Regions from separate parts of the Lysinibacillus zambalensis genome, predicted to be linked through region 1. Evidence: riboswitches for the same ligand, from Rfam matches in the RefSeq annotation. Region 1 holds a riboswitch; each other region holds the start of a gene.

Region 1 (8,204 bases):
ACGAAGGGGGAGACATTTTGAAAGCATTAGTGAAAGTAGGCAAAGGGCAAATAAAAGTTCAAGATAGACAAAGGCCTATACTTGAAGAAAATGAAATACTTATAAAAGTCAGTCATTGCGGTGTGTGTGGAAGTGACTTGCATGCAGCTCACCATGCTAAAGGTTATGAATTTGTACCTAAGGAAATTATATTAGGCCATGAATTATCTGGAACTGTAATAGAGGTTCACCCTGCATCAAGTAATGAACACTTGCTAAATGCACACGTTGTTGTTGAACCAGGTGTGACTTGCTCTCAATGTGAACAGTGCAGACAAGGGAAGCAAAATATTTGTTCAAATATTCAATGCCTTGGTTTGCATTTTGATGGCGGAATGGCTGAATATGTGAAGGTAAACGCTGCTTCAGTACATCTCATACCTGAAAATTTGCCCTTTAAAATTGCTGCACTTGCCGAGCCACTTTCCGTTGCGTTACACGCTGTTGAGAAAGTATCAAATGATATTACAGGCAAAAAAGTGTTAGTCCAGGGTTGTGGCATTATTGGTTTCTTTGTAGCGATAGCTGCTAAAAATGCAGGAGCTTTTGTTACTGTTTTAGGCTTAAGAAGAGATCGTTCTGTTCGTTTAAGCGCCATTGAAAAGTTTGATATTGCAGTTGAAATCGTAGAGGATCCTTTAGAAAAAAGAAATGATGCGGATATTGTTTTCGAATGTTCGGGTTCTTCATTGGCTGCGCAACAAGGAATTTCACGACTTAAAAAAGGTGGTTCATTTGTTGTAGTTGCTTTATATGAACAGGACGTTACATTACCGTTAAATGTGATGGTGAGAGGTGAAATCAACCTATTACCGAGCTATGGCTATTATAGTAATGACTTTGAAAAAGCATTTAATTTATTAGCTTCTTATAAGGAGCAATTTGCAGCAATCGTCGCTGTATATCCTTTATTGAATGGTGCTCTAGCATTTGAGGATGCTAGAAAACAAAGGGTGCTTAAATCTATGATAGAGATGTAAAAAATAAAGTAGATTACGTATCATGAAAAGGGGTAATGGTATATGGTATCTATAAATACAGTTACAGGAAAGCTAAATATTAATGATTTAGGTTGTACACTAGTACATGAACATTTATTATTACGATCGGAAGTAGTGACGTTTCAGTTCCCACATTTATATGATGAAGATGTAATTTATAAAAAAGCTGTAGAAGGTGCGAAAGCTGTAAAATCACAAGGAGTAAAAACAATTTGTGATCCAACTGTTGTAGGGATGGGAAGAGATGTGCGATTTTTAGAGCGTGTCGCAAATGAAACAGATATGCAAATAGTAACAGCCACAGGTATTTATTCATTTACAGATATTCCTTACTATTTCCAAAATAGAGAAATAGATCATATGGCAGAAGCATTCATTCATGATATTGAAAAGGGCATTCAAAATACAAATATAAAAGCGGGGTTCCTTAAATGTTCTGCAGATGCACCAGGTCTTACACCAGATCTTGAAAAGGTATTTCGTGCTGTAGCACGTGCTCAAAAAAGTACAGGTGTGCCTATTATGACACATTCTCATCCTGAAACCGAAAATGGCTTGAATCAACTAGCTATATTTGAGGAAGAGGGTGTGAATTTAAAATCTGTTATGATTGGTCACACAGGTGATAGCACAGACTTGAATTATATTCATAAGATTTTAGATCAAGGTGCTTATATAGGAATGGATCGTTTTGGACAAGGACCTCTTCCAGCTACAAAAAGAAATGAAGTGTTATTGCAATTATTGAAAGAAGGCTTAGAAAAGCGCATATTCTTATCACAAGACTATTGCTGTAATATTGATTGGTATACGCAAGAATCAATCGATGAAATAATTCCAGGTTGGTCTATTCGTTTCCTAATAGATGAGATCCTTCCACAGTTGCAAAAAGAAGGGGTAACAGATCAACAAATTCATACGATGATGCATGAAAATGTTCAAAATTGGTTTATTGGAATTTAATCAATCAGTTTGGTTATAATTGAATAAATAGGATTGTCTATAATAAAGGATCAAGTTCGCCAATTTCAACGGTGGCTTGATTCTTTATTTTTATGGTAGCATATAAGGATTAGCAAAATGTGGATGTTTCTACACATAATCTTACTATAATAAGCCATGCTATAATCTTCAAGTAGGCTTTAAAGGTAATTTACATATAGGTTAATGGAATATTAAAAGAAGGTGTTTGGATGAATAATACAAGTAAAAGCTCGTTAGTGGCTGAACGTACGTTGAATGCTCTGATGCTATTTGCGAGTGAAAGATCTTTAGCTGTGTCGGATGTGGCAAAAGGGTTAGATATTAGCTTGACTTCGGCGTATAGATTAGTTGAAGCGCTAAATAATACAGGTTTTATTAAACGAGAAGAATCGAAAAAATATAGATTGAATCCACCGAATATTCTTAAATTGTATAATATGGTAGAGCAAGATCTTCGTATAATTGCAAAGCCATATATGCAAAAGTTAGCCAAGGAATTTCAAGAATCAGTGTATTTAAGTGTGATGTATAGTGACCAAATGACTTATTCATTTGTTGAGAAGGAAGAAAGCCCAATTACTTTGAAATGGGCTGAAAAGCTAGGTTATGTATATAAACTACCGACGGGAACAGCTGGGAAAACCCATCTTGCGTATTTTATAAAACAGCTGAATCTACAAGAGCGAGCAAAAACTTTAGCAGAATTAGAGCTGGATGCGCATACAAAAAATAGCATTACAACAATAGAAGGACTTGAAAAATCGTTAGAAGAAATTTGTGAAAAAGGATACTGCTATACGAATAGTGAGCATGTACAAGGAGCTATTGGTATATCGGTTCCGATTATTAATGCTTCAAATGATGCGACAGTAGCGGTATTAAGTGTATTTATGGCAGAAACAAATTTTAAAGAGAATCAATTAGAATATTATTTAAAAAAATTAAAAAGTAATGCGCAAAGTATTGGTAATTCAATTTTATAATAACTCAAAGAATTATACGGGTACTCTGATTACACTTTTTAATTAGTTTAGCGATAGTTTGGACATAGTTCTATTAAAGGGAAGATTAGCTTCTTTGTATTTATACCATATAGTGTTTGAAGAAGGTGATGATAAATATGTACATCCACAAATCTCTTTAAATAATGGGTTAAGTAAAAATACAGTAGTATGATTTCATTCCAATGGTGGTCGATTGTTTCCTGAACTGACAAACCTCACTAGTCCTAATTCTTAAAGATTGTCAATCGATTAAATCGTAGGGCCAAACGCTCCCTTTCCTTGAAAAATTACTGCTAGCGATTGATTCGACAAAGATTACGGTAGGTAGAACAATGCGTGTTGAAAAAAATTAATTAGGAGTGAAGTAAAGGTTGCGAAAGAAAAGGATTCACTGATTGAAAGCGGTAAAGTTTTTGCATACTCTTGCATATTTAAAAATGCAAAAGAATCCTGTGAAAGATTCTATAGAGACAAGCTAATCATTTTTTCAGATTTGTGGAAGCGTATGAGGGTTCAACTTGCTAGTACAACATTTAATCTTTATGTAAGTGAAAACCTTTATTATGATAGTATTGACCGAGGTTCTTCCAGTAGTAGAATTCGTCCTTTTTCGTTACATAAAGGATTGAAGATATTTTCGAAGAAATTATATGATGAAAAATTTGTTGAAATTTTCTATGGAGGCGTACTATGAAGACGGAAATGATTATAACCGTAATTATAATTTTAGGAATTGTAATTTTAATAGACAAAATATACAAAAAAATTAATTTGGAAAATTATTCTCCTGTTTGGGAGTATTTTTCTAAAGCAATTCTCTATGGGTTTATTGCTAGCATTACATTATTCTATGGAAAGGAATCACTAAGAGATGTTAATCCACTAGAATGGGCCATCATTGCAGTTTCAGCAATAGAAGGAACAGGTAACTATATTAATTATGTAAAAGAGTCAAAAAGCAGAAAAGAAGAAAAAAGAAAGATTTGAGGTAATCAAGTTTAGATACATAATGAAATAATTCTTCAACTTAATAGAGTCGCTTATCAAAAAGGGATTGCCTAGTGTGGCTGCTGCAACCTTTTATTACTGTTTAATATCATGATGTTTTTAGTAGCGTAGAAGTAAAATTATATGCTCAATAAAACTGAATATAATTTTAGAGGGTGCCTTTCTTATAGCTGGTAATATAAGTAGGGCATTTTTTGTGTATTAATAGACTACTTAAATAGAAGCTTGTTTTTCTGAGAATTTTTTTACTATGTTTAGATAGTTTTTTCTATAGGACAAACATATTTTTTAAAATTGCGTGGGGGGTATCCCTCCCACTTCGAACAATTTTATACTGCGTTAGTCGCCCCCGGGGTCATGAATCCACTATGATTTATGGTAGCCCAAAATATTCCTAAAGGGGTGGATGCCGTTAGGTGAATAATTAAATGCTTATACAATTGTTGATGTATATTGGGAAATAGTTATTGTTTAAAGTGTTTAGATTGTCATTTTTGTGGTTGTGTGCGATAAATCTTATAAAAATATAGTAGATTTTAAAGTTGACATATAAAAAATGTAATAATATAATTATTTCAAATAATTAAATAAGCCTCACTTTTCTGATAGTGAGGTAGAGGCGCGGCAGTTAACAGTACCTAATGGAGTCCGAGAAGATGAAGAAGTTAGATAGAAGGAAGTGTCGCCGAAGTATGTGATGAGTTCTCGCCATCATATACTGGGTCTGTAGCGAATAGTTGCAGGACTGTCTTCGTAAGCATACGTGTTTATGAAGTTGTGCTATCTCTGTTTAGACAAACAGTGGGAATTTTAAATGGTCGATTCATTTTAGAAATGAGTAGGTCATTTTTGTGTTAGACAGATTCTTTTGCACAAAGAGTCTGTTTTTTATTTATCTATATATTTTGGAGGGGATTTTATGGATAATACATCAACATTATACTATGAATTTTTACCGACTGACGGTCAAAAAATAAACGTGAACCCTGATAAAACAGCATTACTAATAGTAGACATGCAACATCAGTTTATTAGCCGAGACGGATTAGACGCGCAGGTTGCAAGAGAAAAGGGCATGTTTGATCAGTGGGAATACTTTTTTGATCGTATCGACAATTTAACGATTCCGAACAATAAAAAGCTTTTAGATTTTTTCCGTACTAATAAATTAGAAGTAACATTTGGTCGCATTGCTTGCCATCATAAAGATGGACGAGATCGTTCTCCTGTACAACGCCGGACAGGATGGAACAATATTTTATTGCCAATCGGTGACCCAGGAGCGGAGATGGTGGATGAATTAAAGCCTCTTGATGACGAAATTGTTGTAAATAAAACGACAGATAGCGTATTAAGTGGTACGAATTATGAATTTTTACTGCGTAATATGGGCATTGAAACAGTAGTTTGTACAGGTGTTGTAACAGATCAATGTGTTGCTTCAACAGTTCGAAGTTTAGCTGACGCAGGATTTGAAGTTATTTTAGTTGAAGATGCATGTGCAGCTGCAACGCAACAGCTTCATGATGCTGAAATTATGATTATGAATCAAATTTATTGCCAAGTGATGAGTACAGATGAAGTAATTGATATAGTAACGGAAGAACTCTCAAAACGCGAACCAATGAATCTATGAGAGGAAATGGACTATGAGTCAAACACCAAATGATCATACACCACAGTTAAAGCGTGTTTTAACATTAAAAGATTTAGTCATTTATGGTATTGCTTTTATGACACCGATTGCGCCAGCTTATATTTATGGCTTTGCAGCAGAGTCTACAGGTGGGATGTTGCCATTAGCCTACTTGATTGCTATGGTTGCAATGATGTTTTCTGCATATAGTTACGGTCGCATGGCTGCTGTTTTTCCAAATGGAGGATCAACTTATACATATACCCAGCGTGCAATCAATCCGCATTTAGGTTTTTTTGCAGGTTGGGCAATGTTTATGGATTATGTTTTAGTGCCACTCATTGTATTCATGGTAGGTGCTTCATATGCGAATGCATTAATACCAACTGTTCCGTATTGGGTATGGGTGTTATTAATTGCAGGTATTATAACTACTGTCAATATTCTAGGTATTGGCATCGCAGCAAAAACAAATCAAATCCTCGTTATGTTTATGGGAATTGTAGTCGTTATTTTTGTGATTTTTTGTGTAAAGACAATTGTCGGTGCGGAAAGTAATACGTCGCTCTTTACTGTTGTACCGTTTTTCAACGATGAAAAATTCGTTATGTCTGCAATTATTTCTGGTGCAGCAATGGCCTGCTTCTCATTTTTAGGGTTCGATTCGATTACAACACTTTCAGAAGAGGCAGTCAATCCAAAAGAGGATATTTGGAAGGCAGCTATTTTAGCTTGTTTAATCGGAGGACTTATTTTTATTGTGCAAGCATATGTAGCTCAGCTCGTATGGCCTGATGTTACAAACTTTAGTTCAGCTGATACGGCTTTATTTGATGTAGCGGAAAAAGCAGGTGGTGCAGTTCTTGCAACTCTTTATACGGTTGCGATTATTGTATCAACAGTGACAGCTGGTTTAACAGGACAAGCAAGTGCATCTCGTTTAATGTTTAGTATGGGGCGTGATGAGGTACTTTCGAAAAAGTTTTTCACACATTTACATCCAAAATATCAAACACCGGTATACAATATTTTATTGATGTGTGTGATTAGTGTTTTAGGAGCGCTGTTTTTATCAGCAAATTTTATAGCAGAATTAATGAACTTTGGAGGCCTAGCAGGATTTATGTTTGTCAATTTGTCAGTGATCGTGTATTACTTCTTCCGTAAAAGAGAAATGAAAATAATTCGATACTTATTAATTCCAGGGCTAGGATTTGGTATTTGTCTCTACTTATTTATTAATTTATCACCGATGACATTGAAGGTAGGCTTTATCTGGCTTGCAATCGGTTTTATCTATGCTTTTATTACAACGAAAGGCTTCAAAAAGAAACCACCAACATTTACGGATTTATAAAATACCGAAAGAGCTTAGGGTGAATTTCTACGATAAGTCAGTTATCTAGTATTGGTAATGTTTATCGATATTAGGTAGCTGATTTATTTTTATACAGGAATATCTTATACGAAAGTAAAATACTCGCAGTATAGAAATATCTTCACTTACTGGTATAGGTGTATAACTTGAATTTTTAGCTTGTTGTTTCCATATGTAGCTAAATAGTACCGAGGTAGCTCAATACATGGCAATTTAAAACTTTAACATATAAATGTAGGTGTGTTATGCATAAAAGTAATAAAATTAAAACTGGCCTTGAGGAATTCCTTATAAATATTCAGAATAATATAGCCAGTACTGTATATCAAAGGATTTGAGGCGGATGAGATAGCTAACAGGTTATCTAAAGATATAATAAAAACATTTGGGTTCGACAAGGGCATTAGCTGAAGTAAAAAACTGTTTGAAGATAAATAAAAAGGCTGGCTCTACTATGGTAGTACCTAGCCAATTACTTAAACCCACCAGCATCCATGTGTTGCCACATACACTCCACACATGTAGAGTGTGTATCGAAAACCTCCCTTAATAATCCCTCACATCCTTCTTCGATGAGTTGTGTTTAGAGGATCAACTCCACAATTCATAAGCAGTTTGCTGCATTATCTCTCTGAGCTTTTGTTAGGTACTCCACAGCATTCAGATAGACGATCAACAAGGAGATATGCTATAAGGGGAGAACAAAAAAATCACCCATGTCATGAAGAGTGATTTTTGAAAATCTATTAAAGGTATAGGTTCATAACAATTTGCTCGCCAATACGTCCCATTCTTCTTTCCCCGTTATCGACAAAGCCAGCTTTTAAATACAAGTTTTGAGCCGGAATATTTTTATGATTAACGACTAAAACGACTTCATTACAATCTTTAAATTTTCTTTTAATAAATTCAGGCAGTGCAAGCATCCCTTTTTTGGCATACCCATTTCCTTGTTGTTTATGGTCAATAGATAATGCAGTAAGCAGCATAGCTTTTGGATTAGTAGAGTACTCTTTTACTCTATCAGTTGCATGCAGGACAAAAAATCCTACAGGAACATGGTCACTCAAAATAACAATCGGATATTGTCCAACCATTTCTATAGAAATCTCTTTTGGAAGGGTAGTAAATTGACTTTGTTCTGCTGGAAGGTC
Region 2 (8,204 bases), 420 kb from region 1:
TGAAACCATTACGTTCGTTACGTTCATCGATGAAAACCGTTATGGATAAAGGATTTAATGAACCGATTCAATTAACTTACACGTCTCATGATGAGATAGGTGATTTATTGAAAATGTACAATGCGATGATGAATGAATTGCAAATATCATTTGCACAGCAGCAACAATTTGTTGCAGACGCCTCTCATGAGTTACGAACGCCTATTCAGGCAATTGAAGGGCATCTATCCCTTTTGAAAAGATGGGGGAAGGATGATCCGGAAATTTTAGAGGAATCTATTGAAACTTCGCTAACGGAAATTGCACGAATGCGAAAAATGATCGAAGAATTACTAGAACTTGCTCGTCGTGAGGAAAAAGGTAGCGATAGTGAGGCTGATGCAGTAGCAGTTATAGAAGCGGTTATAGAGGAGACGAGACTCCTTCACCCAGAAGCTCGAATAACGCTGTCGAAAGAAGAGGAAATAGGGCGGATATTTATAACAGAGAATGCACTTAACCAAATTGTTCGCAATATAATAGAAAATGCTATTCGTTATTGTGAAATAGTTCCTGACATTCAAATTTCACTTGCTGTTTCCGGGAAGGAAGTATTGTTGAGTGTGGAAGATAATGGGATTGGAATAGCGGAAGAAAATATTCCATTTATTTTTGATCGCTTTTATCGGGTCGACGAGGCAAGAAATCGTCAAATCGGAGGAACAGGCTTAGGGCTTAGTATTACAAAAATGTTACTTGAAAAATACAATGGCTCTGTAGAAGTCAAGAGTAGAAAAAATGTTGGAACCGTTTTCTTGATGAAATTCCCGCTAAAATATTGAGAAAAATAGACGCTTTATTTAATTATTCTAGCCTTTGGGATGAAAATTGCTTAATTTGCTAAAAAGAGTTGTATTTTTTGTGAAGAGTAGTAAGATTGAGATGGAAAAAACGTTCTTTAAATTATGGGTATGTTGTGTTAAACATCCTTTTAAAGAGCGGGAAAATATTATATAATTAATTGTAATTTAATTAATGGAACTGCCGAAAGGCAAAATTTGGAGGTCATTTTTCATGTCGAACAACGTTACAACTGTAAGTTCTCCATGGTCAGCTTTCTCTGGTCCTAACCTAGGATATGTGATGGAGCAATACGACTTATTCTTACAGTCTCCTGAAGAAGTAGAACCGGAGTTAGCATTATTATTCCAACAATTTGGTGCACCAGTAGTAGTAGAAGGTGAAGTAGCTGTAGCTAGTAATGCAGCAGCTCCTGCTGGCGATTACAAGAAAGTGTTAGCAGCTGTGAAATTAGCAGATGCAATCCGTACAAACGGTCATTTAGCGGCAGATATTTATCCTTTGAAAAACCGTGAACTACAAACAGCTCAAATTGAAGAAAGCGCGTTCAACTTAAGCGCTGCAGATTTAGCTGAAATTCCTGCAGCTGTCTTCTTCAAAGATGTGCCAGCAAACGTGAAAAATGGTAAGGATGCAATCGATTACTTAAAATCTGTTTATACAGATAAAGTAGCATTTGAATATAATCACGTAGTAGCAACAGAAGAACGTGATTGGATTCAAGCACAAATTGAAACAGGTTCATTTAAACAACCATTAGCTTCTAATGAGAAAAAAGCTTTATTAGACCGTTTAACTCGTGTTGAAAACTTCGAGAAGTTTATTCATAAAACTTTTGTAGGTCAAAAGCGTTTCTCTGGTGAAGGTTTAGATACTCAAATCGTCCTATTCGATGAAATTTTGAAAACAGCTGAAACAAATAGTGTTGAAAATGTACGTATTGGTATGGCCCACCGTGGTCGTTTAAATGTGTTAACACACATTTTAAATAAACCATACGACATGATGTTCTCTGATTTTGCACATGTTTCTAATGAATTATTTATGCCAAAAGACGGTAACCTTGAAATTACTAAAGGCTGGACTGGTGATGTAAAATACCACATGGGTGCTTCTTACAACCGTGAATCTGGTATGAATGTTAAACTTGCTTACAACCCTTCTCACTTAGAAGTAGGAAATCCGGTTGTATTAGGTACTGCACGTGCTGCACAAGATGACACTTCTAAACCAGGGCAAGCTATTCATAACCGCACAAAAGGATTAGGAATTCTTGTGCATGGTGATGCTGCGTTCCCAGGTCAAGGGATCGTAACAGAAGTATTAAACTTTGCAAAAACTGAAGGATTCACTACTGGTGGTACAATCCACATCATTGCTAACAACATGATTGGATTTACAACTGAATTACATGACTCTCGTTCATCTGTTTACTCTTCTGACCCTGCAAAAGGTTACGAAGTACCGGTTGTGCATGTAAATGCAGATAGCCCTGAATCTGTAGTTCTAGTTGGTCGTTTCGCAGCTAGCTACCGTCAAAAATTCGGTAAAGATATTATCGTTGACCTTATGGGTTACCGCCGTCATGGTCACAATGAAACGGATGACCCAACTGTAACAAACCCTGAAACGTATAAATTAGTTTCTAAACATGAACCAGTTCGTGCTTTATACGGTGCTCAATTAACAGCTGAAGGTGTAGTTTCTGCTGATGAAGTAGCTGCATTAGATAAAGCTATTTATGCAGAAATGCAAGCGGCTTATGATCATGTAAAAGAAATGGCAGATAAAGATGAACATAAACATTTAGAAATGCCAGAAGAATTAAAAGTAGAATTCCCACAAATTGATACAGCAGTTGGTGCGGAACGTCTAGGAAAAATTAATGAAGAGCTTTTAGTGTTTGAAGAAAACTTTGAACCACAGAAAAAACTTGGCAAAATTTTAGAAAAACGCCGTGATGCATTTGCTTCTGCAAAAATCGACTGGGGTCATGCAGAAACTTTAGCTTATGCAACAATTATTCAAGATGGCACACCAGTACGTTTTACAGGTCAAGATGCTCAACGTGGTACGTTCTCTCAACGTCACTTAGTGTTACATGACAAAAACAATGGTAATTTATTTACGCCACTTCACCATATTTCAGGTGCAAATGCATCATTTACAGTACACAACTCTCCACTTACAGAAGCTGGGGTAGTGGGCTTTGAATATGGTTACAATTTAGAAAACGACCATGTATTATCAGTATGGGAAGCTCAATTTGGTGACTTTGCTAACATGGCACAAGTTATGTTCGATAACTTTATTTCAGGTGCACGTGCTAAATGGGGTCAAAAATCTGGTTTAGTAATCCTGTTACCACATGGTTATGAAGGTCAAGGTCCAGAACACTCTTCAAGCCGTATGGAACGTTACTTACAAATGTCAGCTGAAAATAACTGGTTCGTAGCAAACTGTTCAAACGCAGGTAACTACTACCACTTATTACGTCGTCAAGCAGCATTATTAGGTACAGAAGGCGTTCGTCCACTTGTGGTTGTATCACCTAAGTACTTACTTCGTCACCCATTAGCTGCAGCAAATGCTGATCAATTAGCAAATGGTTCATTCCAAGAAGTAATTGAACAACCAGGCCTAGGTTCAAAACCAGAAGCTGTAGAACGCATTGTTTTAGGTTCAGGTAAAGTCATGATCGACATCGCAGACCGTATTAAAGACGGTGAAGGATTCGATCACCTACACATTGCTCGTGTAGAACAACTTTACCCATTCCCAAAAGAGCAAGTTGCTGGTATTATTGCTAAGTATCCTAATGTAAAAGAAATCGTTTGGGTACAAGAAGAGCCTAAAAACCAAGGTTCTTGGAATTATGCATTAGAAACATTACACGACCTTTCAGAAGGTAAAAAGCTACGTTATGTAGGCCGTCCTGCAATGAGCTCAACTTCTGAAGGTGATGCAGATTCTCATAAAGCAGCTCAAGCCGCACTTGTAGAAGAAGCAGTTGCTGAGCCTGTAAAGGTTAAATAATCACATATTAAATATTTTTGAGAGCCGGGCTACTTGCTTAGGCAGTAGCCCATTGATGTGCACCAATGCACGTTAATTAAAGGAGGAAATGAAAGTGGCTGAAATTAAAGTCCCTGAATTAGCAGAATCGATTACAGAAGGTAGTATCGCACAGTGGGTAAAAAAAGTGGGCGATCGCGTTGAAAAGGGTGAATTCATCGTTGAACTTGAAACAGACAAAGTAAACGCTGAAATCATTTCTGAAGAAGCAGGAGTTTTAACTCAAATTTTAGCTGAAGAAGGCGATACTGTACTTGTAGGTCAAGTAATCGCAGTTGTAGAAGCTGGCGAAGGTGCAGCACCTGCTCCAGTTGCAGCAGCTCCAGTTGAGGCAGCTCCAGCAGCACCACAAGCAGCACCTGCTCCAGTCGCAGCAGCTCCAGTTGTAGTAGAAACTTCTGGTGAGCGTGTAATCGCGTCTCCAGCAGCACGTAAACTTGCTCGTGAAAAAGGTATTGACCTTGCTGCTGTATCTCCAGTAGATCCACAAGGCCGCGTACGTGTACAAGACGTTGCAGCTCATGGTACAGCTCCAGTTGCAGCACCACAAGCAGCTCCAGCAGCACCTAAAGCAGTAGCAGCTGTTGATGATTCACGTGTGACAATTGAAAAAATGAGCCGTCGTCGCCAAACAATTGCAAAACGCTTACTTGAAGTAAAACAATCTACAGCAATGTTAACAACATTCAACGAAGTAGATATGACAAACGTTATGGCTTTACGTTCTCGTAAAAAAGACCAATTCTTCGAGTCAACTGGCTCTAAACTTGGTTTCATGTCATTCTTCACAAAAGCTGTAGTTGCAGCACTTAAAAAATACCCATATGTGAATGCACAAATCGTTGGTGATGAAATTCACTTAAACAACTTCTTCGATATCGGTGTAGCTGTATCAACAGAAGAAGGATTAGTAGTACCAGTTGTACGTGACGCTGACCGCAAAAACTTTGCAGAAATTGAAGATTCAATTGCAGATCTAGCGAAAAAAGCACGCGACAAAAAATTAGGTTTAGGTGATCTTCAAGGTGGCTCATTCACAATTACAAATGGTGGAGTATTCGGTTCATTAATGTCTACACCTATCATGAATGGTACACAAGCTGGTATCCTTGGTATGCATACTATCAAAAAACGTCCAGTTGAAGTGAATGGTGAAGTTGAAATTCGCCCAATGATGTACTTAGCACTTTCTTACGACCACCGTATTATCGATGGTAAAGATTCTGTAGGCTTCCTTAAAACTGTTAAAGAACTACTTGAAAACCCAGAAGATTTATTATTAAATTCTTAATTCCTGAGTTTCTTAAAACCTTGCGAACTTTGTTTCGCAAGGTTTTTTTCTTGTGTGGAAAATTTGAGGAAGAGAAGGTTAAAGTAATCGGAGCGACGGAATGAGGATCCAGAATGACGGATAAAAGGGCTGAAGTGACGGAAAGGAAGTAGAGCGACGGAAAGAAGAGCCGAAACGACGGAAAGAAAAGCCGGACCGACGGAAAGAAAACAAAGCGACGGAAAGTAGAACCGAAGCGACGGATAAAGCAATCGATACGACGGAAAGAGGAGCCGGACCGAGACCGATGGATAAGAATCGAATCAATGGGCAGGTTATCCCACCGCTTTCGAAAGCTTCACCAAGTTGCATATAGTATAAAGGCTATTATTTTTACTGATTAACAATTTCTTTTGAATTAATAGAAAGTATGTTAAGTATTAATTATTTGCGGATTTTCTTTAAAAAGGATAAAAAACCCTAATATTGTAATTAGTCAGAAAAGTAATGAAATTATCTTGACGAATAAGCTAGTTTTATAGTAGTATCTTAATAATCAATTAAATATTCAAACCTCACGTTTTTATATTGTGAGGTAGAGGCGCGGTATTTATTAGTTCATTGTTGAGTACAAGCAAGCGAAGACGCAATGAAGAAGGAACTATCGCCGAAGTGTAAAAGGAGCTCGTACTTTTATGCTGGGCCTGCAGTGAATAAGTGCAGGACTGTCCTAGTGAATTTTTCCAGGTTTACTAGGTTGTGCTATCTCGGAATGATGGAATTATAGTGAGGATTTGGGCAACTGTTGAAAAAGTAAGACCTAAGTTCAGAGCTTAGGCTTTTTTAGTACAGTTGTCTTATTTTTTTACAGAAAAAAGGGGGAGTTTTACATGAAAAGAAATTGGTTAGTAGTAATGTTGACCGTAGTGACTGCAATTTTGCTAGCTGCATGTGGTACAAGTGACAAGAAGGAGCCGTCGTCATCTAGTAATGAGGGGGGCAATACGAACAACGAGGAAGCTGGCGGCGAATTCCGTATCGGAATGGAAGCAAGTTATGCTCCGTTTAACTGGACGCAGCAAGGTGATGCAAATGATGCAGTAAAAATTGCCGATAATGCAGAATATGCAGGCGGTTATGATGTACAAATGGCGAAAAAAATAGCTGAAGGCTTAGGAAAAGAATTGGTTATCGTAAAATTGGAATGGGATGGTTTAGTACCAGCTCTACAATCAAATAAAATCGATGCTATTATTGCAGGTATGTCACCTACTGAGGAACGTAAGCAAACGATCGACTTCACAGAAAACTACTATACGTCTGATTTTGTAATGGTAATTAAAAAAGGTAGTAAATATGAAAAAGCAACATCTATCCAAGATTTCTCTGGTGCAAAAATTACATCACAGTTAAATACATCTAACTACACTGTTATTGATCAAATCAAAGATGTAAAAAAACAAACAGCAATGGATAGCTTCCCAGCAATGCGAGTTGCATTAGAAGCTGGAAAAATTGATGGCTATGTAGCAGAACGTCCAGAAGGTATTTCCGCTGCTGCTGCAAACGATAAATTAACATATGTAAAATTTGAAGAAGGCTTCGATACAGACATTTCAAATACATCGATCGCAGTTGGTTTACGTAAAGGTGATGCAAACCTTGAGAAGATAAATGAAATCTTAAAAGGTATTTCTGAAGATGATCGCCAAAAAATTATGGAAGAAGCCATTCACCAACAACCAGCAGCACAATAATATAATTGCGCGGGCTAGCTACTAGTCCGTGCAATATCATTATATTAGAATCTTACTAAATTATAATAATGTCTTAGCTAATTGTTTCATAAGATAAAAGAAACAGGGGCCCAATGAAAATAGTAGATAGCTAAGACGATTGTAACGAAAAAGCAACACGACGTTGTTAGGAGGAACATCATGAGTCTTGAATGGATTATTTCTATTGTTGAGAACAACTGGCAAATGTTTTTACGAGGTGCGTATTATACATTACTTATTTCGATTATTAGTACAATTATTGGTGCACTTATCGGATTTTTCATTGGAATTATGCATACCATCAAAGTTCGTAAAAAGGGAGTAAAATTTTATAGCTTAAAATTCATTAATTTTATACTAACTTGCTATGTCGAATTCTTCCGTGGTACACCAATGATTGTACAAGCAATGGTTGTATATTTCGGCTTAGATATAGCTTTTGGTATTAATATGCACTTTATTACAGCAGGTATTGTAGTTGTTTCACTAAATACAGGCGCTTATATGGCAGAAATCGTACGAGGTGGAATTGTTTCCATTGATCAAGGGCAGTACGAGGCTGCATCGGCTATTGGTATGAATCATGTTCAAATCATGCTACATGTTGTATTACCACAAGTTGCCCGAAATATATTGCCGGCAACGGGTAACCAATTAATTATGAATATTAAAGATACAGCAGTTTTAAACGTTATTGGAGTTACGGAATTATTCTTCCAAACAAAGTCGATTGCAGGTAATAACTTCCGCTATTTTGAATCCTTCTTCGTAGCATGTGTTCTTTATTTCATCATGACATTCACAGCATCAAGAATTTTACTGTATATAGAAAAACGGCTGGATGGATCAGATGCCTACCAAAAAGAACAGAAAGAAGCAGTATAGGGGGCTAATAAATGACAGTTATTAAAATAGAGCATTTAAGTAAATCATTTGGGCGTAACGAAGTGTTAAAGGATGTAAATTTCCAAGTAGAAAAGGGCGAGGTTGTCTGCTTAATCGGTTCTTCAGGTTCAGGTAAATCAACATTACTACGCTGCATTAATTTACTGGAAACACCAAGTGGAGGTCAAATTATTTATAAAGGTGAAAATATTTTAGATGAAAAACATAATATCCAGGAATACCGTACACATTTAGGCATGGTATTTCAGCAATTTAACTTATTCAATAACCATAATGTGCTAAAAAATTGCACAGTTGGTCAAATGAAAGTATTAAAACGATCGAAGGTAGAAGCC
Region 3 (8,204 bases), on a different contig from region 1:
CTCCAATATCGAAGCATTAATTTTAGAGCTTAATCTTATAAAACTACATGACCCGAAATACAATGTTATGTTGACGGATGATAAAACGTATCCGTATTTAAAAATTACAAATGAAAAACATCCACGACTTATTACAACACGAAAAGTGAAAAAGGATAAGGCAAAATATTTTGGTCCATACCCAAATGCGTATGCAGCAAGTGAGACGAAAAAGCTGCTAGATCGTTTATATCCTCTTCGAAAATGTGTACAACTTCCTTCAAAGGTTTGTTTGTATTATCACATGGGGCAATGTCTAGCTCCTTGTGTGAAAGAGATTGATGTTGACACTTACAACGATATGATTGAAGATATGACAAAATTTTTAAATGGTGGGGTTGAAGAAGTTAAAAAAGAGTTAGAGGTAAAGATGCTAGCGGCCGCAGGAAATTTAGAGTTTGAACGTGCAAAGGAATTTCGCGATCAAATTGCACATATTGATACAGTCATGCAAAAGCAAAAAATTGTATCAAGTGATACAACAAACCGTGATGTATTTGGTTATGCAGTCGAGAAGGGCTGGATGTGTGTGCAAGTTTTCTTTGTCCGTCAAGGAAAGCTCATTGAGCGTGATGTCTCGATATTTCCGATTTATCAAGATGCAGAAGAGGAATTTTTAACATTCGTTGGGCGCTTTTATGACAAGCTAGAGCATATTAAGCCTAAAGAAATTTTTATCCCCCAATCTATTGATGCGGATATTTTAACGGAATTATTAGAAGTAAAGGTACTAACACCAAAACGTGGGCAAAAAAAAGAGCTTGTTGATTTAGCGATTAAAAATGCTGAAATTGCTGTAGCAGCGAAGTTCCAGCTTATTGAACGTCAGGAAGAACGCACAATAGGAGCATGTGAGGCGCTCGGTGAAGCTATGGGCATTTCTGTGCCTTTACGGATCGAAGCTTTCGATAATAGTCATATGCATGGAACAGATGCTGTATCTGCAATGGTTGTATTTATCGATGGAAAACCTGCAAAGAAGGAGTATCGAAAATACAAAACACGTACAGCTGCCAAGCACGATGATTACGGGGCAATGCGGGAAGTGATCCGTCGTCGTTACACACGAGTATTAAAAGAAGGTCTACCTTTACCAGATTTAGTACTAATTGATGGCGGGAAGGGGCAAATGGAAGTCGCACGGGAAGTATTAGAGGATGAGCTCGGCCTTGTCATTCCAATTGCCGGATTAGCAAAAGATGACAAGCATAATACGTCTCAGCTTCTATTTGGTGATCCACCTGAAGTAATTGCATTAAAGCGCACAAGTGATGGCTTCTATTTACTGCAACGAATTCAAGACGAAGTACACCGCTTTGCTATTACTTTCTTACGACAGCAGCACGAGAAGCATGCTATACAATCTGTCCTCGATCAAATAGAGGGAGTTGGTCCAAAGCGAAAACAGCAATTACTTAAGCATTTTGGCTCTGTCAAAAAAATTCGTGAGGCAAGTGTGCAAGCATTACAGGAAGCTGGGATGCCGGCTAGTCTAGCTAGCAATATCCATACTTATTTTCATTCTGCAGAAAATACTACCTCTGAAGGGTAAGTGAGATGAGTGTAAATGGAATTCCTTTTCGGTGGGTGTCCAAACACCTGTACCTGTCGCTACGCTTTTGGTACAAAAGACATTTGCTGAACGAAAATAGAGCCTCCGACGGATGTCATGGAATCGGAAAGGAGTTCTGAGGGGATGTTAGCCTAAAACCATCGCATCCATGTGATAACGGCTAACTGACTTGCATCGGTAAAAACGCCACGTCCTGTGGTATTATCGAAATGACCGATTTCGTGTCGGCCCTCGTGTCGCTGTCGCTACGTTAGCACTGCGCTTTCGTACAATAAATATCTGCAGACCTAAGCACAAAGCCGATTTTGGACGCATTGTTCATCTGTAGCGAAAGCAAAGCGACAGCGGCAAATGTTTTCTGCGCGAAAGCAAAGCGACAGCGACAAATGTTTTCTGCGCGAAAGCAAAGCGGCAGCGGCAATTACGCCAAGGTGAAATTGATTTTAATCAAGAGACATTGTCAAAGGATTAGACGTATGCTAAGGTTTGTATATACATAGCTATTCAATATAGCAATGTCATACACAGCATCTTAGTTATAAGTAGTTTCTACTTATTAAATTGGAAATTTCTTCGCTAAGATTCAATTAAATACAATCACTATTTAGTGATGATAGAGGTGCAAGGTTCAAGAGTAGTACATACGAGGACGAACAAGTCCAGTGAAAATGTATGAAAGGGGAACTTGCCGAAGTGGAGCATCGTTGTTTCCGATGCTGTGCTGGTTTTACATTTAAGAGATGTAAGACTGTCGATTCTAAACGTTTCGGAGAGCTATCACACATGCGCAAGTTACTTTTATTGTACATGTTATAGGCGGCTTTCACGTTATGTGAGAGCTGCCTTTTTAGATTTCTCGAAACAACATTTTTTCAAGGCTGTTACTCTTACCTAAGAGTTGAAGGATGTTATTTGCTTTTGCGATGTTTTTTGTGAAAGCTGCAAAATTTTAGCTACTTTATAATCAGCGAAATGATTAAATACGAAGGAGAATGAAAAGAATGGAGAGAATTGTGATGAAATTTGGTGGTGCTGCATTAGCATCAACTGAACACATTCAAGATGTTGCAAAAAAGGTAATTGCAGAAAAGGAAAGTGGTTTTGATATTGTCGTTGTCACTACAGCAATGAGAGGGACGTCTAAAGAATTAGCAAAGATGGCTTGTAATCTATCAGACAATGCGTCTAAACGTGAACTAGACGCACTATTGTCAACAAGCTCACAACTATCAAGTGCATTAGTGGCAATTGCTTTGCAGGAAGAAGGTTATGATGCAGTGTCATTAACAGGCTGGCAGGCAGGTATTCAAACCGATGTGGTGTATGGCAATGCACGAATTGATGTGATAGAAGCTATTCGAATAGAAGAGTATTTAACTCAGGGGAAAATCGTCGTCGTTGCAGGGGAACAGGGGATCGGCAATTCACGGAATATTACGACGCTTGGTAAAGGTGGTGCGGAGACGACGGCTTTAGCTATTGCTGCAGCATTAGAGGCAGAGCGCGTAGATATTTATACGAATGTGGATGGAGTCTATACAGCTGATCCAAGTCAGATTGCTGGGGCACAAAAGGTAAAAGAAATTTCATATGATGAAATGCTAGAGCTATCAAACTTAGGATCACAAATTTTACACCCACGGGCTGTAGAAATAGCAAAGAAGTTTCAAATCCCAGTTATCATTCGGTCAAGCGAAAAAGATACAGAAGGTACTTTATTGAAGGAGGAAGTTGAAATGGAGAAAAATTTAATTGTACGTGGTGTTGCCTATGAGTCAGACGTAATTCGCCTAACGGTAGGGTATGATGCTTATTCTAATGCTTCGCTAGCAGATATGTTCACAATACTTGCAGAAAATCGCATAAACGTTGATATAATCGTACAAGCAATAATTGATGGCTTAAAGCCGACTGTATCATTTACTATTTTAAAAGAGGAGTTCGCTGATGCATTACGTGTCCTAGAAGATAGTAAAGTATCACTAGGGTTTAGTTTTGCTGATTTTGAAATCGGTTTAGCGAAAGTCTCTATTATTGGCTCAGGAATGGCATCTAACCCAGGAGTGGCAGCCCGTATGTTTGATCGATTACGTCGTGAAGATATCCCTGTGAAAATGGTAAGTACATCTGAAATAAAAGTGTCTGTCGTTGTTCCTCAGGACGAAATGATTCGTGCAGCAACTGCATTACATGACGAATTTAATTTAGAACAAGCGCTTTACATATAATATGAATAGGGTGTGTCATTAAATGGCACATCTATTTTTGTTTACATTAATTTCATACTTTATCCAATTTAGTTGTTATATAATAAAATGTGACATGTTTTTCCAAAGGGAAGGTGGGAGTTAATATGGTGTTATTCGGTTTATTTCAAAAGCCAGTGGATGAAAGCGTTGAGCAACACAACGATTTAGAAATACAAATATTAAAAAAGCGAATTTTGGAATTAGAACTTGAGCATGACAGTATTGATGTGAAAAATGCGATTTTAGACTTTGTACTAGCGCATATGGAGTTAATTAATTTTCAAACGGCGCTAAAGGTTCAAAATGTCTCAACAAGTGTAGGGGATATTTCAGCAATGAGTGAAGAAATGTCGTCAAATACAGAAGAGATACTTGCAGTTGAGCAAAATGTTAATGCAAACATTCAAGAAATAAAACAGCATTCATTACTCCTTGTAGAGGAAATGGAAGCGTCCATTACAAAAGGTGAACTGGTTCAGGAGTTGTTGTCTAAAGGAGCTCATTCAACAGAGCAGTTGTATAATGAAATAACTAAAATGGATGATATCGGTAAAGGTGTGACTGGGATTGCTGATCAAACACAACTACTATCCTTAAATGCCTCTATAGAAGCTGCACGTGCTGGTGAACATGGAAAAGGATTTAATGTTGTTGCGATGGAGGTAGGGAAGTTAGCTAACAGCTCGAAAGGTTCATTGCAAGAAATGACGAAGATTCGATCAGTCATTGATAAGAAATTACATAATACAATAACAAATATTAAAGAAGTCGAACATTATTTAACTGACTTTTTAAGTATCATGAAGAGCAATATTACTAATTTGACTGTAACAAGTAAAAATATTGAAGAAGCAGCACATGGCATTGATCAAATGACAGTCGCATCAGAAGAAAATGTAATAGCTGTAGGACGTTTAGCGGAAACAACGACGGAATTATCTCATACTAGTGACTTCTCGGATATAATACAAAATCAAGTATCTGAAATGTTAAAAGCTATTGCTCCTACAATCCGTAAGCCTAAAGAGCAAACGGTAGTTAGCCAATTGGCAGCAAGGTTAATGGATCATGCAAGCTTTTTAAGAAATGCTTTACAAAAGGCTGGCCTAAAAGAAATTATAAAAACGCATCATGAATGTAAGTTTGGGGAATGGTATTATGGCCATTTTGAGGAATATCGGAATTTGCCAGAATATCTTCATATAGAACAACCTCATGAATTAGTACATATGGCTGCACAAAAATTAGTGAATGAACTGTCAATCAAAAACTTAGAGGAAATGATTCAATACTCACTAAATATTTTGGAAGCGTTTATTTCGTTAATAGATGTACTTTTAAAAGAAAGACATGCCCACCTATAAATATTAAAAGGATTGTCATCCATAAATTTGGAATGACAATCCTTTTCGTTTTATTCTGAAGGAACGGTGTTCATGATTCGTTCCTTGACGTCCCATTTAACTGTAAATGTAACATTCTGTTGCTTTTCACGTTTTTCATCATAGCATTCAGTTAAGTAACCTTTTGCTTGCTGGATTTGTTCAGCTATAAATCCTGCTTCGAGTCTAAAGCTACGAAGACCGATTTGTAACAGTTCTGAATCATTTGTCAACTGGAATGTACGTCCATCCTTCGATTCCTTGACAAGCTCTAAATTACCCCAGCAGGCATCTGCGAAAAATGCGATAAGTTCATCTTGACTTTTACATGGGAACTTCCGAGCTAGGTCTTTTCCTGCCCAGTAAAGAACATCACCTTCATGTTTACCAAGAATGGAAGATAAAATATAATCGCGAATTATCTCATAGCCAAAAGCTGAGATTGTAGGTGATGAAGTGTTTAACATTTAAATCCTTCTTTCTTAGAATTTTCTTATAATTCGACACTGATAAAGTAAAGATAGGTTTTTCGAGAAAAAACGACGCATCATGTACTAGATTGTTTCTTTAATAAGGAATACGAAAAACTCTTAGTTGCCTTGACGCTCGTAGCTCTTGAGAGTACAATAAACATGTCATAATATTGTACCATGATGAAATACACAGTCAATGAAGTATCAGTTACAAAATGATGACTTCTTTTGATGTGATATTTTAAGTACTAAGGGGGGTAACAGTCTTGTCGAAAGATCGAGAGTTTTTATGGCGTCGTTTACATTCTCTACTTGGTGTGATTCCAGTAGGTCTGTTTCTGATGTTCCACTTGTCAATGAACTTCACTGCTGTTGGTGGTGAACAAGCTTACAATAATGCAATAGGTAAGATGGATTTAATTCCACACAATCTTCTGTTAGTAATTGAATGGGTAGTTATTTATATCCCATTACTGTTCCACGCATTCTATGGTGTATTCATTGCATTCACAGCTTCACCAAACACAGGGCGTTTCAGCACATACCGTAACTGGATGTTCTCATTACAACGTTTCACTGGTGTATTCTTAGTGATTTTCATTGCATGGCATATTTTCCAAACACGTATCCAAAAAGCGTTAGGTTCAGAAGTTGAATACAATATGATAGCAGATATCGTATCGAATCCATTCATGCTTGGATTCTACATTGTTGGTATTATATCAGCAACTTTCCACCTATCTAACGGTTTATGGGCATTCCTAGTAAGCTGGGGTATTACACAATCTCCTCAGTCTCAAAAGGTTGCTACTTATGTAACAAACATTATTTTCGTAATTCTAAGTGTAGTTGGTGTAGCTGCTATTTTAGCTTTCGTTTAATGTAATAGAAGCTACTATAGAATACATGGCAATCATTGCAATTTTTTAAGAGGAGTGAGAAATAATCATGGCGAAAAGCAAAATAATTGTTGTTGGCGGCGGTCTAGCTGGTCTGATGGCAACGATTAAAGCAGCTGAAGTTGGTACTGAAGTTGATTTATTCTCATTAGTTCCTGTAAAACGCTCACACTCCGTATGTGCGCAGGGCGGAATTAATGGTGCGGTAAATACAAAAGGTGAAGGGGATTCTCCTTGGATCCACTTTGATGATACAGTATACGGTGGGGACTTCTTAGCGAACCAACCACCAGTTAAGGGTATGTGTGATGCAGCCCCTGGTATTATACATTTAATGGACCGTATGGGTGTTATGTTCAACCGTACACCAGAAGGTCTTCTTGATTTCCGTCGTTTTGGTGGTACATTACACCACCGTACAGCATTCTCTGGTGCGACGACTGGTCAACAATTACTATACGCACTAGACGAGCAAGTTCGTTCTCACGAAGTAGCTGGTTTAGTTAACAAATATGAGCACTGGGAATTCCTTGGTGCAATCGTCGATCCTGACGGCGTTTGTCGTGGTATCGTAGCGCAAGATATGCGTACAGAAGAAATTAAATCATTCCGTGCAGACGCTGTTATTATGGCGACTGGTGGCCCTGGTATTATCTTCGGTAAAACAACAAACTCTGTAATTAATACAGGTTCTGCTGCTTCTATCGTTTATCAACAAGGTGCTTCTTACGCGAATGGTGAGTTCATTCAAATTCACCCAACAGCTATTCCTGGAGATGACAAAAACCGTCTAATGTCAGAATCAGCTCGTGGTGAAGGTGGCCGTATTTGGACTTATAAAGACGGTAAACCTTGGTACTTCTTGGAAGAGAAATACCCTGCATATGGTAACTTAGTACCTCGTGATATTGCAACACGTGAAATTTTCGACGTTTGTGTAAACCAAAAACTTGGTATCAACGGTGAAAACATGGTATACCTAGATCTTTCTCATAAAGATCCACATGAGTTAGATGTAAAACTTGGTGGTATTATTGAAATCTACGAAAAATTCGTAGGGGATGATCCACGTAAATTACCAATGAAAATTTTCCCAGCAGTTCACTATTCAATGGGTGGATTATGGGTTGACTACAACCAAATGACTGAAATTCCTGGTTTATTTGCAGCGGGTGAATGTGATTACTCTCAACATGGTGCAAACCGTCTTGGTGCGAACTCATTATTATCTGCTATCTATGGTGGTATGGTTGCTGGTCCAAACGCAGTAGATTATGTTAAACATCTTAAAAAGCATGCTGAAGATCTTCCGCAAGAGATTTTCGATGCTCGCGTTAAAGAAGAACAAGCTAAGTGGGATGCTATCATGAAAATGGACGGCACAGAAAACGCTTACTTACTTCATAAAGAGCTTGGTGAAATGATGACAGCTACTATGACAGTAGTACGTTATAACGACCAACTTGAAGATACATTAAACAAACTTGATGAATTCCAAAAACGTTGGGAAAACATTAACATCAACGATACACAAAAATGGAGTAACCAAGGTGCTCACTTTACGCGTCAGTTGAAAAATATGATTTACC
Region 4 (8,204 bases), on a different contig from region 1:
CGTTAAATTTTCATAAAAAATTGGGTATTCAATAATCGTCCCCATCCTTTTCAGCACTTCGTATGAGCGGTCATTTAATTTCTCACCAAAGATTTCAATATCTCCACTCGTTGGCTTCGTAAGATTTGTCAGCATTTTCATGACTGTTGTTTTTCCGGCACCATTAGGACCTAAAAAACCGTAGATCTCTCCTTTTTTCACATGCATAGTAACAGCAGAAACGACTTCTTTCCCCTCGAACACTTTCGTAAGCTGATTTGTCTTCACAATATATGTCATGTAAATCTCTCCCTTACATTTAACTATCCTTATTATAAAAAATGAAACTCTCTAATTTATTAATGGATTCTTACAAATTTCTTAAGCGCAGAAGAAAAGCCTGTAAAGCATTTTAAATGCTCTACAAGCACGGCTGTTCAATACATCATTCGTTTTAGTGAAATCGTAAAAATGGTCTTCTCATATGGAATACTGGAAAGCTGGATGGAGCCATCCATTAATTCTACAAGACGTTTTGTAATCGTTAAGCCAAGTCCACTCCCTTGGAAGGATTTATTTCTAGAATCCTCAAGCGTATACATTCTTTCAAAAACATTATCGATATGATATTCGTCAATCCCTTTACCATGATCCCATACATCAATACAAATATTCGTATCATCAGTTCTTACTGTGAGTCCAAGGATGTTCCCTGCCGCCCCATAGGCAATCGCATTTGACAATAAATTATTCAAAACTCTATCTAATGCTTCCTCATTACCAAGTGCATATACAGATATCTCCGGTATTGTTATATCAATCTCTAACCCCAATGACATGACCATATCGTAAAATGATAAAATGTTTTTCCGGCAAATTTCACTTACGTTAATTTTCGTCATTGGGTAATCTGTATCTCCAGCCTCCAATTTTGCCAAATCAAAAAATGTATGGATTATTTTTAATACGTCCAATGTTTTCGAATGAACGCCAGTGAGCAAGCGCTGCCGCTCCTCGTCACTAAGTGATGGCTGTAGCTGCAGCATTTCCGTATAACCTAGCACAACAGTTAAAGGTGTTTTAAGATCATGCGAAATATTGGCCAACATTTTTTTCATAGACTCTTCCATTTTCAGATGTGTTGCTTGCACTTTTTGGTTGTGGTCTAACAATGCATTCATCGCGATTAGTAGCTGCTGTAATTCTTGATTACCTGTCGATACTAAAATCTTTTCGTTCGATTGTTCATCAATGATTGTTTGCAGCTTTTTATGCATGTATTGAATCTCATCATCTTGTTGTTTCTTTGCCTTCATCTGAAAAATAATAATTCCTACGAGTAATACAATAATTAGCAATAGACATATAATCATGCTGTTTACCCTTCAAATTTGTAGCCGATCCCCCAAAGCGTTTTAATATACTTTGGTTTGGACGGATCGTCTTCAATTTTTTCTCGTAATCTTCTTATATGTACATTAATAATATTTTCATCTCCATAGTAAGCATCATTCCAAATCAATTGATAAATTTGCTGCTTCGTAAAAACTCGATTACGATTTGTCACGAATAACGTTAAAATAGCAAATTCCTTTGACGTGAGCTTTACATTTTGTCCATTCTTCTCAACCGAAAAATTAACAAGGTCTATCGATAAGTTGTCTATCTCTACTATATCTGCCTTATCCTCTACTTGACCGGAGTATTTTGTAGCTCTTCTAATTGCGGCTTTGACACGTGCCGAAAACTCCAGCATCGAAAACGGCTTGGCAATATAATCATCTGCCCCTAATCCTAACCCTAATGCTTTATCAACATCACTATCCTTCGCTGACATGATGATAATTGGAAGTGATGCTTGCTCTCGTATAATCTTTAAAACTTCTAATCCATTAAGCTTCGGTATCATAATATCCAAGATTACTAAATCAAAGAGATTGTTTAAACAATTTTGTACTGCTTCTTCTCCATTTACTGCAGAGGTGACAAGGAATCCCTCCATCGTTAAATAGCTTTCTACCATTTCACGAATGGCTTCATCATCTTCTACTAGTAAAATGCGCTTTTGCACTTCCATGCACCTCTATTCTAAAATGTAAAAATTTCATTTTATTGGCTCATCATCATAACGATTATCTCAAGATGTGATCCTTTATTAATTGAAGCGGTAATAAACTAGTTTCATACAAATCACCTGTGATAGTAATAACTAGTTCTTCCTTTGGCCAAATAAAAATATATTGCCCCCCAAAGCCTAATGCAAAAAAATAGTGATTATCTTCCGAAAAAGCTTTAGTTTCATTCTGTTTATTTACCCACCAATGCATCCCGTAATAACCGATTTTTTCATAAGTCATTAAATTCGGCTTTATCGAATGATTAATCCAATCCTCCGAAACTATCCTTTTCTCGTTATATACGCCTTTCTTTAAAACTAAGAGCCCCACTTTCATCATATCTTCTGCCTTTAATAAAAGACCATCTGCCCCTTTACTAATTTTCTTCTTATCCTCGTACCACTGATATTCTTGAATACCTAATGGTTGAAATAAATAACGATTGGCAAATTCTTTTGTTTTCATACTCGTAACTTGCTGCAATATAGCAGATAGTATATGGGAGCAACCCGAGTTATAATTCATATGCGTACCCACTGGATGTACCATCGGACGATTTATTATAAATTTTACTATATCAGAATGAAATACCATAGGAGCAAAACAATTCCATTCTCCGAATTCCGGGAAATCTAATCCTTCTGTCATTGTTAAAAGGTGATATATTGTCATATCCATTTTACGTTTGTCATCTTGTCGTTCGAATAGTTCAGGAAAAAAAGAATGGACAGGTATATGAACAGATGCCAAATATTTACGATCTATTGCAATGCCAAATAGAATTGAAAGAATACCCTTTGTACAAGAATTAATTTTATGAAGTTTCTGTTGTTGTTTCTTGTTTTTATAGTATCGAAATATCGTTTTACCGTGACTATTAATTAAAAAGGTATTTATCTTTTCTTTTTTCAATCTGTTTTGTAAAAATGGATAGTCTATCATCTTTCCCCCTCCTGTGATTATTTGTTCTCACCTATTATGCTTTTACGTACAGCTATTTCTACTGAATGAAGATAAACGATATACGTTTCAACAAATGCCATAACCAAAATTTGGTGGTTATTCATTCTAAAACAGTTTACCATATTAAGGTTGGGCACCAAAAATGGAGGGACGGTCTGAAAAGCTAAAGTCCACTTTTATTTTCTCCAGTAATTTTATCTGAAGATCCTAAAATAAAAAAACGGATCAATGATTACTATTATGGGGATGGGGGGTTTTGGGCTTAAAGGATTTAATTTTTCTCTGACAAGATTGTATGTTTGAGCTTGCCAATTCATTTTTTAACTAAAAAAAACTGCCCTGCAAGCCATTTTCTATGGCTCACAGGACAGTTTATTATTTATTAATCTACTTTTAAATCACATTGCTCAAGTGGAAGCATTTTTGTTTTATGCTTAATTTTATAGCCAAGCCATAACAGTAAGAACAGTGGAATACCGATATACGAGACAAGGACTCCGTACCAATCTACTGAACCACCCATAAAGGCATTGTAGTTTTGTCCAATAACAACAATCATACAAACCGTAAAGGCAAATAGCGGACCGAATGGGAATAATTTCGCTTTATACGGTAACAATTTCGGATCTAAGCCCTGTACGTCGAACGCTCGACGGAAACGATAATGGCTAAATGCAATTCCTAGCCAAGCAATGAAGCCTGACATCCCAGAGGCATTTAGAAGCCACATGTAGACCACACCATCACCAAAGAATGAAGCTAAAAATGCTAGAGAGCCTACAGCTAAAGTCGCCAGTAATGCGTAAATTGGAATACCTCGACGGCTTAGTTTAGCGAAAAATTTAGGTGCATGTCCATCTACCGCTAATTGCCAAAGCATACGAGAAGATGCGTACAGCCCTGAATTCCCTGCTGACAGCATTGCCGTTAGAATAATAGCATTCATCAATGATGCGGCAAAGGCAATTCCTAAACGGTCGAACACCAGTGTAAACGGTGAAACAGCGATATCTTCAGATAGCAAACGTGCGTCTGTAAACGGAATTAACAAACCAATTGCACCGATCGCTAAAATATAGAATAAAAGAATTCGCCAGAAAACGGACTTAACAGCTTTCGGAATATTTTTACCAGGATCATCTGTTTCACCCGCTGTTATTCCAAGTAATTCTGTTCCTTGGAACGAGAATCCCGCAGCTAAGAAAATACCAAATGTAGCAAGGAAACCACCGTGGAATGGTCCATCACTAATAAAGAAATTCGTAAAGCCTACCGGAGCATTTCCTCCTAAAATACCAAATATCATTAAGAAACTGATGATAATAAAAATGATTACAGTTACAACCTTTATCATGGCAAACCAATATTCACTTTCACCATAGCTTTTTACCGATAATAGATTGAACGATAAAACGACAGCAATAAATAAAACAGTCCAAAGTGCTGAAGAGCTATCTGGGAACCAATATTTCATAATCAATGATACAGCTGAAATTTCTGCCGCAATTGTAATTGCCCAGTTGTACCAATAGTTCCAACCAAGTGCAAAACCTAAAGCTGGATCCACAAATTTTGTAGCATACGTACTAAATGAGCCCGATGATGGCATATAGGCTGCCATTTCGCCTAAGCTCGTCATTAAAAAATAAACCATAATACCGATTAATGCATAAGCAAGAAGCGCACCGCCAGGGCCTGCCTGTGCAATGGCACCACCACTAGCTAAAAACAATCCTGTACCGATTGTACCGCCTAATGAAATCATTGTAATGTGACGGCTTTTTAATTCTTTTTTCAACTTTGGCGCTTTATGGCCGAGCTGATTGACTTTTATTTCACTCACAATTTAGCTTCCTTCCTTTTAAGAGGCGAAAAAAATGCCATCACATGAACGGCAGTGATGGCTAAGAATCCTCTGTTCTTTCAAAATGATAGCTCAACACGTTGTCCAAACGTGACAGTTCTGTTCCTTTCGGAGACAGCCCCAGCATGAGGTTTTCAAGTCCCCTCACACTTCGGCAGTATTTCCTTTCAACTAATATCTTAAATGCTTGTCATTTCCATTAGCATACTCTTAAATACCGCGACCTCTACCTCAATATAAACATGAGGCATATTATTAAATTTATGATGAATATTATTCTAACATATGACATATGGCATTTCAACAACCCGAGTAACATTCTATATTTTGTGAATTTTCAACTATTTTTATTATTGTGATAAAGTGGTATAGTGGTTCAATCATAATTGTTCTAACAGGGGGGATTTATTTGACTACTCGTGAACATAACGATACTTATCCTAGCAGGAAAATTAACTGGAAAGGTACAACCTTATTACTAGTGATCGGCGTAATTTGTATTGCCTCGACATTACGGATGCCACTAACAGTTGTTGGACCTATTATTTCCTTTATCCGAGAAGACCTCGGCATATCCTATGCATTAGCGGGTTTTCTAACAACAATCCCATTGCTAGCTTTTGCAATTATCTCACCTTTTGTACCAATTGTCGCACGTAAAATCGGGCTAGAACTAACATTATTTTTATCGACTATTCTTTTGGCATTAGGGATTGTACTACGCTCCCTCGGCACAACTAGTTTGCTCGTATTTGGCACTGCGCTAATTGGTATAGCCATTTCATTCGGTAACGTACTTATTCCAGGATTACTTAAATTGAAGTTTCCTTATCACGTAGGTTTGCTTATGGCATTTTTCACAATGTCGATGAATTTGACAGCTGGGCTTGGCGCTGGCGTTAGCTATCCTGTTGCCCATTCATCCATTGGCTGGCAAGGTGCTCTGGCAGTCGCACTTGTTCTTGTGGCGTTAACCATTTTAATTTGGATTCCACAGTTGAAATTTAATAAGCCGGAGCCTAATGTTAAAACTACGAAAGAACGTACACCTTTATGGAAATCACCTGTTACTTGGGCAGTAGCGGGAGCTATGGGATTTCAGTCGTTATTATTCTATACAACCGCTGCTTGGATTCCTGAAATATATATAGCACAAGGATTAGCTGCAGATCGTGCAGGATGGATGTTTTCCATCATGCAATTTTCACAAGTCCCAATGGCCTTAGCTGTGCCTATTATTGCTAGTAAAATGACATCTCAACGACCTCTCGTATTCATGTTTACGGCATTTTACTTAATTGGCTTTATCGGACTAGTAATGGAATGGACGAACCTCGCTATACTTTGGATGGTACTACTAGGCTTAGCCGGAGGAGCTTCATTCTCATTAGCGATGATGTTCTTTACATTACGTACCCGTACCGCTTTTGAGGCAGCTGATTTATCAGGTTTTGCACAATCATTAGGATATTTATTAGCCGCAATCGGTCCAATTTTATTTGGTTATTTACATGATATATTTGGTGGCTGGGATATCACTGGTTGGTTATTTGTTGTCGTAGCATTCATACTCTTCTTATGTTCATTTAGAGCTTCTAAAAATGAATATGTAAATTAAAAAAGGTAGCTCATAATCTTATTTCAGCGAGTGTTTGGACACTTGCTGAAATAAAGTTAACGTGAGCTGCCTTTCTCTATTAATAAGGTGGTTTCTGATAAAAATAGTTCGGTGTATTGTAAACATTAACATAAGGCTTGTGATAAATATGGGTTGTAGCAGGTGAAAGAGGTGGAATCAACCATGTCCAATTGCCTGTAACTTCGCGATTTGCTGCTGCTTCTGCTTCCTCAAACAATTTAAATTGTTGTGCAGCTGTATGATGATCTACAATGCTCACACCATCTTCTTTAAAAGAATGTAGAACGGCCATATTCAGCTCAACTAATGCTCGGTCACGCCATAGAGAAGCCTGTTTAGTTGTATCAAGGTTAAAAATTTCTGCTATAGCGGGTAGCATATTATAGCGATCATGATCTGCTAAATTACGTGCCCCAATTTCTGTACCCATATACCAACCATTGAATGGAGCTGCCTCAAAGTCGATACCTGCCATTTGGAAGCGCATGCTCGAAATAATCGGCACTGCATACCATTTTAATCCTAGCTTTTCTACTTGAGAAGATTCTGGGTGGCGAATCGGTACCTCTAGTACATATTCGTCAGGGATTATAAACACTTGTGGCTCTCTATCATCCACCTGTACGACAAGCGGAAGCACATCAAATGCTGTTCTCTCACCCTGCCAGCCAAGTGATTCACATACTTTTGTAAACGCAACGGAATGCAGATCACCAACGATTCCAGATTCCGTTTCATAGCCAGCATAGCGAATTAGCTGATGATTCCATATACGAACTCGCCCTGGTGCAAAAATCGTTATTGTCGGGCGAATTTTCCCATCATTTGTTGCGTATTGAATATGTTTAAGCAAAGCGTTGAAGATATCCTCTTCATGTGAAAGATCACGGGCATCAACAACATGCAGCGATTGCCAAAACAATCGACCAATACATTTATTACTATTACGCCACGCCACTCGTGCACCAAAGATTAGTTCTTCCGTTGTCGGTATATATTCTCCAGTTGTTTTAATATACTGTAATTTATTTTCTAGCCATGTTTTTGACTCGTCTTGCTCTACTTGATAAAGTTCTAAAAATCGTTGTACTTCATGTAAATTCATATCGAACTCCTCCATCTACCCTCATATTAGAGGAATGGAACTATTATCACCACGAAAAAATCTGCAAAAAAACATACATATTTTATATATGAAATACTTTGTTCAATATTTCTTATCATTTTTGAGACTAGGGAAAAGATAGACACCTTCGCTTCAAGTGCTATTATGAGAATTTCAGGGGATTATAAAGGACAAAGCCTTTTTGTATGTAGAAATTGGTTATACAAGAGATATCTTCAGTTGCAAAACCGATTTTGTTTATCATGATTAAGCCCTTCCCAATACTTAGGAATAGACGTTATAACACGGCTATTCGAAATAAAACTTCCTTAACACAAAGGGTGATCCTTTTTAGCTTTTAATTGGCATAAAAAAAGCATGTTACACGAATGTGCAACATGCTTGATGACCCCTACGGGATTCGAACCCGTGTTACCGCCGTGAAAGGGCGGTGTCTTAACCACTTGACCAAGGGGCCGTGGCTCCGAAGGCAGGACTCGAACCTGCGACAACCTGATTAACAGTCAGGTGCTACTA

What was found. A riboswitch is a leader RNA that binds a small molecule or an ion and turns the genes downstream of it on or off. The one in region 1 is predicted to bind lysine.
Region 2: another riboswitch for lysine. It lies ahead of ABNX05_RS00240 (transporter substrate-binding domain-containing protein); the one in region 1 lies ahead of ABNX05_RS02270 (cysteine hydrolase family protein).
Region 3: another riboswitch for lysine. It lies ahead of ABNX05_RS08250 (aspartate kinase); the one in region 1 lies ahead of ABNX05_RS02270 (cysteine hydrolase family protein).
Region 4: another riboswitch for lysine. It lies ahead of ABNX05_RS21760 (amino acid permease); the one in region 1 lies ahead of ABNX05_RS02270 (cysteine hydrolase family protein).

The regions. Positions count from the first base shown of each region.
Region 1 is NZ_JBEGDG010000001.1:462,625-470,828, reverse strand. Features, by position in the region: gene ABNX05_RS02290 (zinc-dependent alcohol dehydrogenase) at 18-1,019, shown strand; gene ABNX05_RS02285 (phosphotriesterase family protein) at 1,062-2,003, shown strand; gene ABNX05_RS02280 (IclR family transcriptional regulator) at 2,234-3,007, shown strand; gene ABNX05_RS02275 (hypothetical protein) at 3,719-4,015, shown strand; lysine riboswitch at 4,643-4,827, shown strand; gene ABNX05_RS02270 (cysteine hydrolase family protein) at 4,956-5,672, shown strand; gene ABNX05_RS02265 (APC family permease) at 5,686-7,029, shown strand; gene ABNX05_RS02260 (GNAT family N-acetyltransferase) at 7,797-8,204, opposite strand, start outside.
Region 2 is NZ_JBEGDG010000001.1:41,914-50,117, forward strand. Features, by position in the region: gene ABNX05_RS00225 (sensor histidine kinase) at 1-821, shown strand, start outside; gene ABNX05_RS00230 (2-oxoglutarate dehydrogenase E1 component) at 1,054-3,876, shown strand; gene odhB (2-oxoglutarate dehydrogenase complex dihydrolipoyllysine-residue succinyltransferase) at 3,971-5,206, shown strand; lysine riboswitch at 5,774-5,958, shown strand; gene ABNX05_RS00240 (transporter substrate-binding domain-containing protein) at 6,076-6,942, shown strand; gene ABNX05_RS00245 (amino acid ABC transporter permease) at 7,123-7,848, shown strand; gene ABNX05_RS00250 (amino acid ABC transporter ATP-binding protein) at 7,860-8,204, shown strand, end outside.
Region 3 is NZ_JBEGDG010000004.1:238,048-246,251, forward strand. Features, by position in the region: gene uvrC (excinuclease ABC subunit UvrC) at 1-1,591, shown strand, start outside; lysine riboswitch at 2,219-2,397, shown strand; gene ABNX05_RS08250 (aspartate kinase) at 2,614-3,840, shown strand; gene ABNX05_RS08255 (methyl-accepting chemotaxis protein) at 3,966-5,225, shown strand; gene ABNX05_RS08260 (YslB family protein) at 5,276-5,710, opposite strand; gene ABNX05_RS08265 (succinate dehydrogenase cytochrome b558 subunit) at 5,983-6,597, shown strand; gene sdhA (succinate dehydrogenase flavoprotein subunit) at 6,665-8,204, shown strand, end outside.
Region 4 is NZ_JBEGDG010000023.1:61,279-69,482, forward strand. Features, by position in the region: gene ABNX05_RS21740 (ABC transporter ATP-binding protein) at 1-279, opposite strand, end outside; gene ABNX05_RS21745 (sensor histidine kinase) at 417-1,352, opposite strand; gene ABNX05_RS21750 (response regulator transcription factor) at 1,358-2,050, opposite strand; gene ABNX05_RS21755 (serine hydrolase domain-containing protein) at 2,112-3,038, opposite strand; gene ABNX05_RS21760 (amino acid permease) at 3,442-4,902, opposite strand; lysine riboswitch at 4,984-5,160, opposite strand; gene ABNX05_RS21765 (CynX/NimT family MFS transporter) at 5,309-6,541, shown strand; gene ABNX05_RS21770 (nitric oxide synthase oxygenase) at 6,621-7,667, opposite strand; tRNA gene ABNX05_RS21775 (tRNA-Glu) at 8,074-8,145, opposite strand; tRNA gene ABNX05_RS21780 (tRNA-Asn) at 8,147-8,204, opposite strand, start outside.